DNA from 2 places in the Kitasatospora sp. NPDC057500 genome. Region 2 is predicted to be linked to the other one. Evidence: riboswitches for the same ligand, from Rfam matches in the RefSeq annotation. Region 2 holds a riboswitch; the other holds the start of a gene.
What was found. Region 2 has a riboswitch for S-adenosylmethionine ahead of thrC (threonine synthase). Riboswitches for the same ligand answer to the same signal wherever they lie in the genome.
Positions count from the first base shown of each region.

Region 1: linked by a shared signal. The riboswitch ahead of ACFU74_RS25740 (aminotransferase class V-fold PLP-dependent enzyme) and the one ahead of thrC (threonine synthase) in region 2 are both predicted to bind S-adenosylmethionine.

Region 1 covers NZ_JBHVER010000141.1:5,815-10,923, reverse strand. The annotation lists gene ACFU74_RS25750 (rhomboid family intramembrane serine protease) at 1-575, shown strand, start outside; gene ACFU74_RS25745 (Lrp/AsnC ligand binding domain-containing protein) at 572-853, shown strand; gene ACFU74_RS25740 (aminotransferase class V-fold PLP-dependent enzyme) at 872-2,236, opposite strand; SAM riboswitch class IV at 2,289-2,406, opposite strand; gene trpD (anthranilate phosphoribosyltransferase) at 2,514-3,590, opposite strand; gene ACFU74_RS25730 (hypothetical protein) at 3,733-4,158, opposite strand; gene ACFU74_RS25725 (heme-copper oxidase subunit III) at 4,550-5,109, shown strand, end outside.
Region 2 covers NZ_JBHVER010000012.1:78,442-83,550, forward strand. The annotation lists gene otsB (trehalose-phosphatase) at 1-629, shown strand, start outside; gene ACFU74_RS04775 (trehalose-6-phosphate synthase) at 613-2,082, opposite strand; gene ACFU74_RS04780 (glucosyl-3-phosphoglycerate synthase) at 2,177-3,184, opposite strand; SAM riboswitch class I at 3,345-3,475, shown strand; gene thrC (threonine synthase) at 3,491-4,771, shown strand; partial or broken gene ACFU74_RS04790 (MoaD/ThiS family protein) at 4,855-5,109, shown strand, end outside.

The DNA of each region.
Region 1 (5,109 bases), on a different contig from region 2:
GCTGCCCGGCCGCGCCCACCCCCGGCAAGCACCCGGCGCTCTCGGTGCTCAGCGCGCTCTTCCTGCACGCCGGCTGGCTGCACCTGCTCGGCAACCTGCTCTTCCTGCACGTCTTCGGGCCGACCGTGGAGCGGCGGCTGGGGCGCTCCCGGTTCCTCCTCTTCTACCTGGCGTCCGGGACGCTGGCCACCTACGGCTTCGCACTGGCCGAGGCGCACTCGGCGGACTCGACCCGGGTGCTGATCGGCGCCTCCGGGGCGATCTCCGCCGCGCTCGGCGCCTATCTGCGCTTCCACCCGCGGGCCAGGGTCACCACGCTCGTGCCGCTGCTGCTCTTCCTGCCGCTGCGCTTCCCGGCCTGGCTGGTGCTGGGGCTCTGGTTCGTCCTGCAGTGGTGGTCGGTGCACTCCGCCGGGCCCGGTGTGGCGTACCTGGTGCACGTGATCGGCTTCGCGGCCGGCTTCCTCTACGCCTGCACCCTCATCGGGCGCCGTCCGCGGACCACCCGCCCCCGCGACGGTGCCCCCGACGCCCGATACCCTGGCGGCACCTCACAAAGGAGTACGCCACCGTGATCACCGCCATCGTCCTGATCAAGACCAGCGTCGACCGCATCCCGGAGATCGCCGAGGCGATCGCCGCCATCGAGGGCGTCAGCGAGGTCTACTCGGTGACCGGCGGCTACGACCTGGTCGCGATGGTGCGGGTGGCCCGGCACGACGACCTCGCCGAGGTGATCCCCGGCCGGCTCAACAAGGTCCCGGGCGTGGCCCACACCGAGACCCAGATCGCCTTCCGCACCTACTCCCAGCACGACCTGGAGGCCGCGTTCGCGATCGGCCTCGACGAGTAGCACCGCCGAGCGGTCCGCTCAGCCCTCGCGGCGGGTGTCCGCGACGCAGCGGCCGCCCTCGTTGCGGTAGGTCCAGGCCGCGCCGTCCGTGACCAGCTCGCGGACGGCGGTCAGGAACCGCTCCACGTGCTCGTCCGGGGTGCCCGCGCCGAAGCTCACCCGGATCGCGTTCAGGCTGCGCTCGCCGGGCAGCGAGGGCTCCGGCGCGCCGCACTCCGAGGGCGCCGCCTCCTCGTCGCCGAGCAGGGTGCGCACCAGCGGGTGGGCACAGAACAGGCCGTCGCGGACCCCGATGCCGTACTCGGCGGACAGTGCGGCCGAGAAGTGCGAGCTGTTCCAGCCCCGGACCACGAAGGAGAGCACGCCCACCCGGTCCGAGTCGGCGCCGAACAGGTTCAGCACCCGGACCTCCGGGATCTGCGCCAGCCCCTCCTTCAGCCGCGCGACCAGCGCCCGCTCGCGCGCCTCCAGCGCGTCGAACCCGGCCTCGGTGAGCGCCCGGCAGGCCGAGGCGATCGCGTAGGCGCCGATGACGTTGGGCGAGCCTGCCTCGTGCCGGGCCGGGCCGGTGTGCCACTGCACGGCCACCGAGCCGTCGGTCTCCCGGGCCACCGTGCGGGTGGCGCCGCCGCCGGCCAGGTACGGCTCGGCCTCGTCCAGCCAGTCGGCCCGGCCGGCCAGCACCCCGGCGCCGAAGGGCGCGTAGAGCTTGTGGCCGGAGAAGGCGATCCAGTCGACGTCGAGTTCGCGCACCGAGACCCGGTGGTGCGGGGCCAGCTGTGCGGCGTCCAGCACCACCCGGGCGCCGTGGCGGTGCGCGGTGCGGGTCAGCTCGGCGACCGGCCACAGCTCGCCGGTGACGTTGGAGGCGCCGGTGACGCAGAGCAGCTTCGGGCCCTCGGGCGCGCCGGCCAGCGCGGCGTCGAAGGCGGCGACCGCCTCGGCGTGCGAGCGGGGGGCGCGCAGGTAGGTGACGGGCAGGCCGGCGTGCGCCCAGGGCAGCAGCGAGGCGTGGTGCTCGGTCTCGAAGGCGAACACCTGGGTCCCGGCCGGGAGGGCGCCGGCCAGCAGGTTGAGCGAGTCGGTGGTGGCGCGGGTGAAGACCACCTGGTCGCCCTCGCGCAGGTCGAGGAACTCGGTGACGGTGCGGCGGCTCTGCTCGAACAGGTCGGTGGAGAGCTGCGACAGGTAGCCGGCGCCGCGGTGCACGCTGCCGTAGTAGGGGGCGTAGGCGGCGACGTCGTCCCAGACCCGCTGGAGCGCCGGGGAGCTGGCGGCGTAGTCGAGCGCCGCGTATCCGACCTTCTCGCCGTTGGCGAGCGGGACCTGCACGTCGTGGCCGAGGACCGGGAGCGGGGCGCAGAAGGAGGTGGCGAGGGACATGAGGATGCACTCCTGTGACGGGTCAGGGACCCCGGGAGTGCGTTCAGTCCGGCGTCCGCGCTTGCCACGCGGACCGATCGCCGCGTGACCCGGTCCTCACCCAGGGCACCCCGCCACGGACGGAGGGTTGCCGGACAGCCAGCTGGGGCTTGACGCTGTCGCTCATGACCTGGCGAAGACTCTAGGTCGCGCGCGTCCCGCGGTCAAACAGGAGTCCGTATCCCGGACAGTCGGAGGGGCCCGTGGGAGGCGTCTCCCACGGGCCCCAACTCCCGTGTCACGCCCGGGAGGTGGCCTCCGACCAGTGCTTCAGCAGATCGCGCGCCGCGCCCGAGTCGATCGCCGCGGCGGTGCGCCGCATCGCGGCGCCGAGCTGCTCGGCGAGCGGTGCGTCGGTCAGGTCGAGCGCCACCAGCGCGGCCGCCGAGTTCAGCAGCACCGCGTCCCGCACCGGCCCGTGCTCCCCGGCCAGCAGCCGGCGCGCGACCTCCGCGTTGTAGGCCGGGTCCCCGCCGCGCAGCGCCTCGATGCCGACCGGCTCGATGCCGACGTCGCGCGGGTCGAAGGAGGTCTCGGTGACGTCGCCGTCCCGGACCACCCAGACCCGCGAGGTGGTGGTGATGGTCAGCTCGTCCAGCCCGTCGTCACCCCGGAAGACCAGCGCACTGGCACCGCGCCGCGCCAGCACGCCGGCGATCAGCCCGGCGAGGCGGGTGTCGAAGCAGCCGATCGCGTGCGCGGTGACCCGCGCCGGGTTGGTGAGCGGGCCGAGGATGTTGAAGGCGGTCGGCACCCCGAGCTCGCTGCGGGCCGGTCCGGCGTGCCGCATCGACGGGTGGAAGGTGGCCGCGAAGCAGAAGGTGAGCCCGACCTCCTCGGCGATCTCCGCGACCCGGCGCGGCCGCAGGTTCAGGCTGATGCCCAGCTTCTCCAGCACGTCCGAGGAGCCGCTGGCCGAGGAGGCGGCCCGGTTGCCGTGCTTGACGACCTTGGCGCCGGCCGCCGCGGCGACGATCGCCGACATGGTGGAGATGTTGACGGTCTTGGCCCGGTCGCCGCCGGTGCCGACGATGTCCACCGCCGGGCCGGGGATGAGCAGCGGCTCGGCGTGGGAGTACATCGAGTCGACCAGACCGGAGATCTCGTCGACCGTCTCGCCCTTGGCCCGCAGCGCCACCATGAAGCCGGCGATCTGCACCGGGGAGGCCTCCCCGCTCATGATCCGGTCCATCGCCCACGCGGTGGCCGAGCGGTCGAGGTCCTCCCCCCGCAGCAGCGCCGACAGGACGTCCGGCCAGGTGCGGACCACCTGCGCGGGCTCGCTACCGCCGTTCGCAGGCTGCACGTTCACCATGACCGACTCCAGCTCTCGCTCCCCGCGGACGGGGAAGGACGTAGGGACGGAGTCAGCCTATCGAGCGGCGGGGCCCCGGGCTCCGCCGTTCACCCTTCTTCTCTTGTACTGAGACGCCGGGGTGAGACACCGGTCCCCCGCGCTAGCGCGCGGCGGGCGTCCGCTTGGCCAGCCGGGCCCGCAGCAGGGTGGCGGCGGCCCCGGCCAGCGCCACCGGGTCCACCGGCTGGGAGATCGCCGCGTCGGCCCGGCTCCAGGCCGCCAGCCAGGAGTCCTGCGGCCGGCCGATCAGCACCAGCAGCGGCGGGCAGCCGTAGATCTCGTCCTTCAGCTGCCGGGCGAGCCCGAGCCCGCCGGCCGGAACCGCCTCGCCGTCCAGGACGCAGAGGTCCACCCCGCCCTTCTCCAGCGCCTTGAGCACCGCGGGGGTGGTCGCGCACTCCAGGTACTCCAGCTCCGGCAGGTCCTCCGCGGGCCTGCGGCCGAGAGCGGTCAGCACCTGCTCGCGGGTGGTGCGGTCGTGGCTGTAGACGAGAACGGTCAAGGTCTCGTCGGTCGTGTACGCCATGGGCCTGCTCCCTCACGTGTGATCCGGACCACGTTCGCCTCTCCCCGGATGCTACTCCCGATCACCCGCCGCCGAGCCCTTCCGGGGAGATCCTCCTCGGCCGGGCGCCCCCGCGACTGGTCCGGGCGGAGCACGGCGCGTCACCCCGCCCGCACAGTCCACCCGTACGGCGGACGGGTGGTCTCTCCCCTTACTACCGACGGCCCCGGGAGGCCTCCGCGACACGCCGCGAAGGGCCTCGAAGGGGCCTTCCGGCAACCGTCAGAAAAGGGACACGCCGCTGCTCAGCAGGGGTACCGACAGCCCGTCGGGTGCCAGGGGGGCATACCGCACGCACCGGACACTCCGACGGACACCCCCCGGCGTGAAGACGGAATAAGGGACCGACATAATGTCCGTCGTGGCGACAGCAACAGCAGTAGAAACCGGGCACGCGCACGGATCGGTCAACCGGCCGAACATGGTCAGCGTCGGAACGATCGTCTGGCTCAGTTCCGAGTTGATGTTCTTCGCGGCCCTCTTCGCGATGTACTTCACGCTCCGCTCCGTCAAGGGGCCGGAGTTCTGGACCGAGAAGGCGCACGCCCTCAACGTGCCCTTCTCCTCGGTCAACACCACGATCCTGGTGCTCTCCTCGCTCACCTGCCAGCTCGGTGTCTTCGCCGCCGAGCGTGGGGACGTGAAGAAGCTCCGCTCGTGGTTCATCATCACCTTCGTGATGGGCGCGATCTTCATCGGCGGCCAGGTCTTCGAGTACACCGAGCTGGTCAAGAAGGACGGCCTGACGCTGTCCTCCGACCCGTACGGCACGGTGTTCTACCTGACCACCGGCTTCCACGGTCTGCACGTGACGGGTGGTCTGATCGCCTTCCTGCTGGTCCTGGGACGGACGTACGCAGCGAAGCGCTTCACGCACGAGCAGGCCACCGCCGCGATCGTGGTGTCGTACTA
Region 2 (5,109 bases):
CGGCCGAGCTGGCCGTGGAGTACGGCGGGCTCGCCGGCCTCGCCGGGGTGGTGGTGCTCGGGCACTACGGCGCGGAGCGCTGGGAGGGCGGCGCGCTGACCGCGCCGCCGCCGCACCCGGGCGTGGCCGCGGTGCGCGAGCGGCTGCCGCGGCTGCTGGCGGAGCTCGGGGCGCCGGAGGGCACCTCGGTGGAGGACAAGGGCCGCTCGGTGGCCGTGCACACTCGGCGCGCCGCCGCCCCGGCCGCCGCGTTCGAGCTGCTGCGCGGGCCGCTGGAGGGGCTGGCGGCCGGGCACGGGCTGGTGGTGGAACCGGGACGGCTGGTGCTGGAGCTGCGGCCGCCGGGGGTGGACAAGGGGGCGGCGCTGACCGGGCTGCTGCGCGAGCGCGGCGCCCGCTCGGTGCTCTACGCGGGCGACGACCTGGGGGACGTCCCGGCCTTCGCGGCGGTGGAGAAGCTGCGCGGCGAGGGCCTGGCCGGGCTGCTGGTGTGCAGCGGCGCGGTGGGCGACGTGCCGGACGCGCCGGTTCGCGAGCTCGCCGACCGGGCGGACCTGGTGGTCCAGGGCCCGGCCGGCGTGGTGGAACTGCTCGGCGCGCTGGGGGAGGAGCTCAGCGCAGGGCGTTGAGCTGGTCCAGGAACCACTGCTGGGGCGGCAGCGCCGTCGAGGCGGCGGCCAGCCGCTTGGTGCGGTCGGCTCGCTCGCCGGCCGGCATGGTGAGCCCGGCGTGCAGCGCTTCGGCGGTGGCCACGATGTCGTACGGGTTGACGCTCAGCGCGTCCTCGCCGAGTTCGGCGTGCGCGCCGGCCTCCCGGGACAGGACGAGCGCGCAGCCCCCGTCGGAGACCACCGGGACCTCCTTGGCGACCAGGTTCATGCCGTCCCGGATCGGGTTGACCAGGGCCACGTCGGCCATCCGGTAGGCGGCCAGCGAACGCGGGAAGTCGTCGTCGACGTGCAGGATCAGCGGCGTCCAGTCCGGCGTGCCGAACTCCGCGACGATCTCGGCGGCCAGCGCCCGCACCTGCTCGGTGTAGGCGCGGTACTCGGCGAGGTCGGTGCGGGACGGGTAGGCGAAGGCGATGTGCACCACCCGGTCGCGCCACTCGGGGCGGGTGCGCAGCAGGTGCCGGTAGGCCAGGAAGCCGCGGACGATGTTCTTGCTCAGTTCGGTGCGGTCGACCCGCACCACGGTGCGGCGCTCGCCGACGGCGGTGCGCAGGGCGGCGAGCCGCTCCTCGACGTCCGGGCGGTGGGCGCGTTCGCGCAGGAAGCCGGCGTCGGCGCCGAGGCCGTGCACGCCGAGCGCGGTGGTGCGGCCGGCGTACGTGACGGTGAGCGCCTCGCGGTCGACCGCCGCGCCGAGGAACCGTTCGCAGCAGTCGGCGAAGGCGAGCGCCCAGCGGCGGGTCAGGAAGCCCGCCCGGTCGGCGCCGAGGATGCCGGTGAGGACGGTGGCGGCGATGTCGTCGGGCAGCAGCCGCAGGTACTCGGGCGGCGCCCAGGGGGTGTGCGAGAAGTGGCCGATCCGCAGGTCGGGGCGGGCGGCCCGGAGCAGCGCCGGGACCAGTGAGAGGTGGTAGTCCTGCACCAGGACGGCGGCGCCGGGGGCGGCCTCGGCGGCGAGCGCCTCGGCGAAGGCGGCGTTGTAGGCGGTGTAGGCCTCCCACTCGGTGCGGAAGCCGGCGTCGAAGGCGGGGGCGGTCGGGGTGTTCCAGAGCAGGTGGTGGACGAACCAGAGGGTCGAGTTGGCGATGCCGTTGTAGGCGCGGGCGAAGGTCTCCGGGTCTATGTCCAGCATCCGCACGGCCTGCCCGCCGACATCGTGGCCGGCCCGGTCGAGGCGGCCGTCCGGGGCCTCCCGGGCGGCTCGTCGGTCGGCGTCGGAGAGGGCGGCGCAGACCCAGACGGCGTCCGGGTCGTCGATGGCGGAGAGCCCGGAGACCAGGCCTCCGCCGCCTCTGCGGAGGGTCAGCGTGCCGTCGTCCGCGGTGCCGAAGGACACCGGCCCCCGGTTGGACGCCACCAGGACGGCGGCGGCGCCGGTCGGATTCGAACGCTCGGTCGTGTCAGGGCCCATGGTTGGTTGGTTGCCGGGGGTCCGGGGCGGCAAACCCGTCGGGCCCGTCTCGTGCGTCAGGGCGGACCCGGGCCGGCCCACGGGACAGGGCCCGTCAGCGCCGGGTGGCGTACTCGGGGACGGTGTGCATCGGGGGGCGTTCGGTGGCGGTGACGGGGTGGGTGTGGGCGGTGAAGGCGCGGGTGCCCGGGTCGCGGGTGAACTGGGTGAGCCGCGGGTGGACCAGATCGGCGGAGGCCTTGAGCCGGTGGGTGCGGTCGAGCCGTTCCAGCGCGGTGCGGTAGATGGTGGCGGCCATCCGGCCGAGCGCCTGGCCGTCCTGGTGGCGGTGGTGGCGCACGCCGACGTCCACCTGGGCGAGCGCGTCCAGGCCGACCGTCTCCAGGGCGTCGACCAGCAGGCCGAGCTCGACGCCGTACCCGGTGGGGAAGGGCAGCCGTTCGAGCAGCGAGCGCCGGGCGGCGTACTCACCGCCGAGCGGCTGGACGAAACCGGCGAGTTCCGGCCAGTGCAGGTTGAGCAGCGGGCGGGCGACCAGCTCGGTGACCCGGCCGCCGCCGGCCGGCACGACCGCGCCGTCGGTCTCCAGCGGCCGGTCGTACATCGCCTTGACCAGCTGGATGTCCGGCTCGGTGAGCAGCGGGCCGATGATGCCGGAGACCAGGGCGGGGTCGAACTCGCGCAGGTCGGCGTCGACGAAGCAGACGATCTCGCCGCGGGTGACCAGCAGCGAGCGCCAGAGCACCTCGCCCTTGCCGGGGGCGGCGGGCAGCCGGGGCAGGATCGCGTCGCGGTGGACCACGGTGGCGCCCGCCTCGGCGGCGACCGCGGCGGTGGCGTCGGCGGAGCCGGAGTCGACCACCACCAGCTCGTCGACCAGCGGCAGCCGCTCCATCAGCTCGCGGCGGATGACCCGGACGATCTCGCCGACGGTGGCCTCCTCGTCCAGCGCGGGCAGCACGACGCTGACCGTGCCGGCCGGGCCGAGCGCCCGCTTGGCCGCCGGCAGGGTGTGCACCGGGCGGTCGGCCGCGCTCCACGAGCGACGGCGCAGCCAGGACGCCGTCTCGGGGAGGAGCTCGGGGGTCGGTTCGGCGGGCAAGGTGCTCTCCTCGGCGGGGTCGGGTACGGGGTCCGTGGGACGGGGCATCTCGCGTGGCGGACGGTGCCGTTCGGGGTTGACGCCTTCGGATACAGTCTTCGTACAGCGGTCGGACCTTCGCACGCCGGGGTCGCCGCTGAGCAGGACCACAACTTCACAGAGCTCATCCAGAGGGACTGAGGGAACGGCCCGTTGACGTCCCGGCAACCTTCTCGCGCGGTCGGCATATGCCCCGGCGGGACAGGTGCCAATTCCGGCCCGGGCGCGACCGCGTCACGGGGAAGATGAGGAGAGAGGCCTCCACTCATGGCTATCGACACCGCCGCACCCGTCACCGTCGACCTCGGTCCCGCCGCCCAGCTTTCCTGTCGGGAATGCGGCACCAGGTTCCCGCTCGGCCCCAGCTTCGCCTGCCTGGAGTGCTTCGGCCCGCTGGAGATCGCCTACGAGTTCGGCAGCGAGGGCGCCGAGGAGCTGCGCAAGCGGATCGAGGCCGGTCCCGCCTCCATCTGGCGCTACGCGCCGCTGCTGCCGGTGCCCGCCGACGTCGCGTCCAAGCCGAACCTCAACCCGGGGTGGACCCCGCTGGTGAAGGCCGACAACCTGGGCCGTGAGCTGGGCTTCACCGCGCAGCTGCACGTCAAGGACGACTCCGGCAACCCGACCCACTCCTTCAAGGACCGCGTGGTGGCCTGCGCCATCGAGGCGGCCCGCGCGTTCGGCTACACCACGCTGTCCTGCTCCTCGACCGGCAACCTGGCCGGCGCGGTGGGCGCGGCGGCGGCCAGGGCGGGCTTCCGGTCCTGCGTGTTCATCCCGCACGACCTGGAGCAGGGCAAGGTCGTGATGGCCGGGGTGTACGGCGGCGAGCTGGTCGGCATCCAGGGCAACTACGACGACGTGAACCGGTTCTGCTCGGAGCTGATCGGCGACCCGGCCGGCGAGGGCTGGGGCTTCGTCAACGTCAACCTGCGGCCGTACTACGGCGAGGGCTCCAAGACGCTCGCCTACGAGATCTGCGAGCAGCTGGGCTGGCGGCTGCCGGAGCAGATCGTGATCCCGATCGCCTCGGGCTCGCAGCTCACCAAGATCGACAAGGGCCTGCAGGAGCTGATCAAGCTCGGCCTGGTCGAGGACCGGCCGTACCGGATCTTCGGCGCCCAGGCGGCGGGCTGCTCGCCGGTCTCGGCCGCGTTCAAGGCCGGCCACGACGTGATCCGGCCGGTCAAGCCGGACACCATCGCCAAGTCGCTGGCGATCGGCAACCCGGCCGACGGCCCGTACGTGCTGGACATCGCCCGGCGCACCGGCGGCGCGGTGGAGGACGTGACGGACGAGGAGGTCGTGGCCGCGATCCGGCTGCTGGCCCGCACCGAGGGCATCTTCGCGGAGACCGCGGGCGGCGTGACGATCGGCGTGCTCAAGAAGCTGGTCGAGACCGGTCAGCTGGACCCGTCGAAGGAGACCGTCGCGATCAACACCGGTGACGGCCTGAAGACCCTCGACGCGGTCTCGGACGCCGGGATGACCGCCGTGATCCGGCCGACCCTGGAGTCCTTCCGGGACGCCGGCCTGGCCACCGCCTGACCCCCGGGCCCCCGCCCCCCCCCCGCAGGCTCCACCCGCCCGTCCCCGCCCCGCCCCGCGCGCCCCGCAACGAGGAGACCCCCATGAGCGCCAACGTCCGAATCCCGACCATCCTGCGCACCTACACCGGCGGCGCCAGCGAGGTGCCCGCCGAGGGCGCCACGCTCGGCGAGGTCATCGCCGACCTGGAGAAGAACCACGCCGGGATCGCCGCGCGCATCCTGGACGACACCGGCAAGCTGCGCCGCTTCGTCAACGTCTACGTGAACGACGACGACGTGCGCTTCGCCGAGGGCCTGGCGACGGAGATCAAGGACGGCGCGAACATCTCGATCATC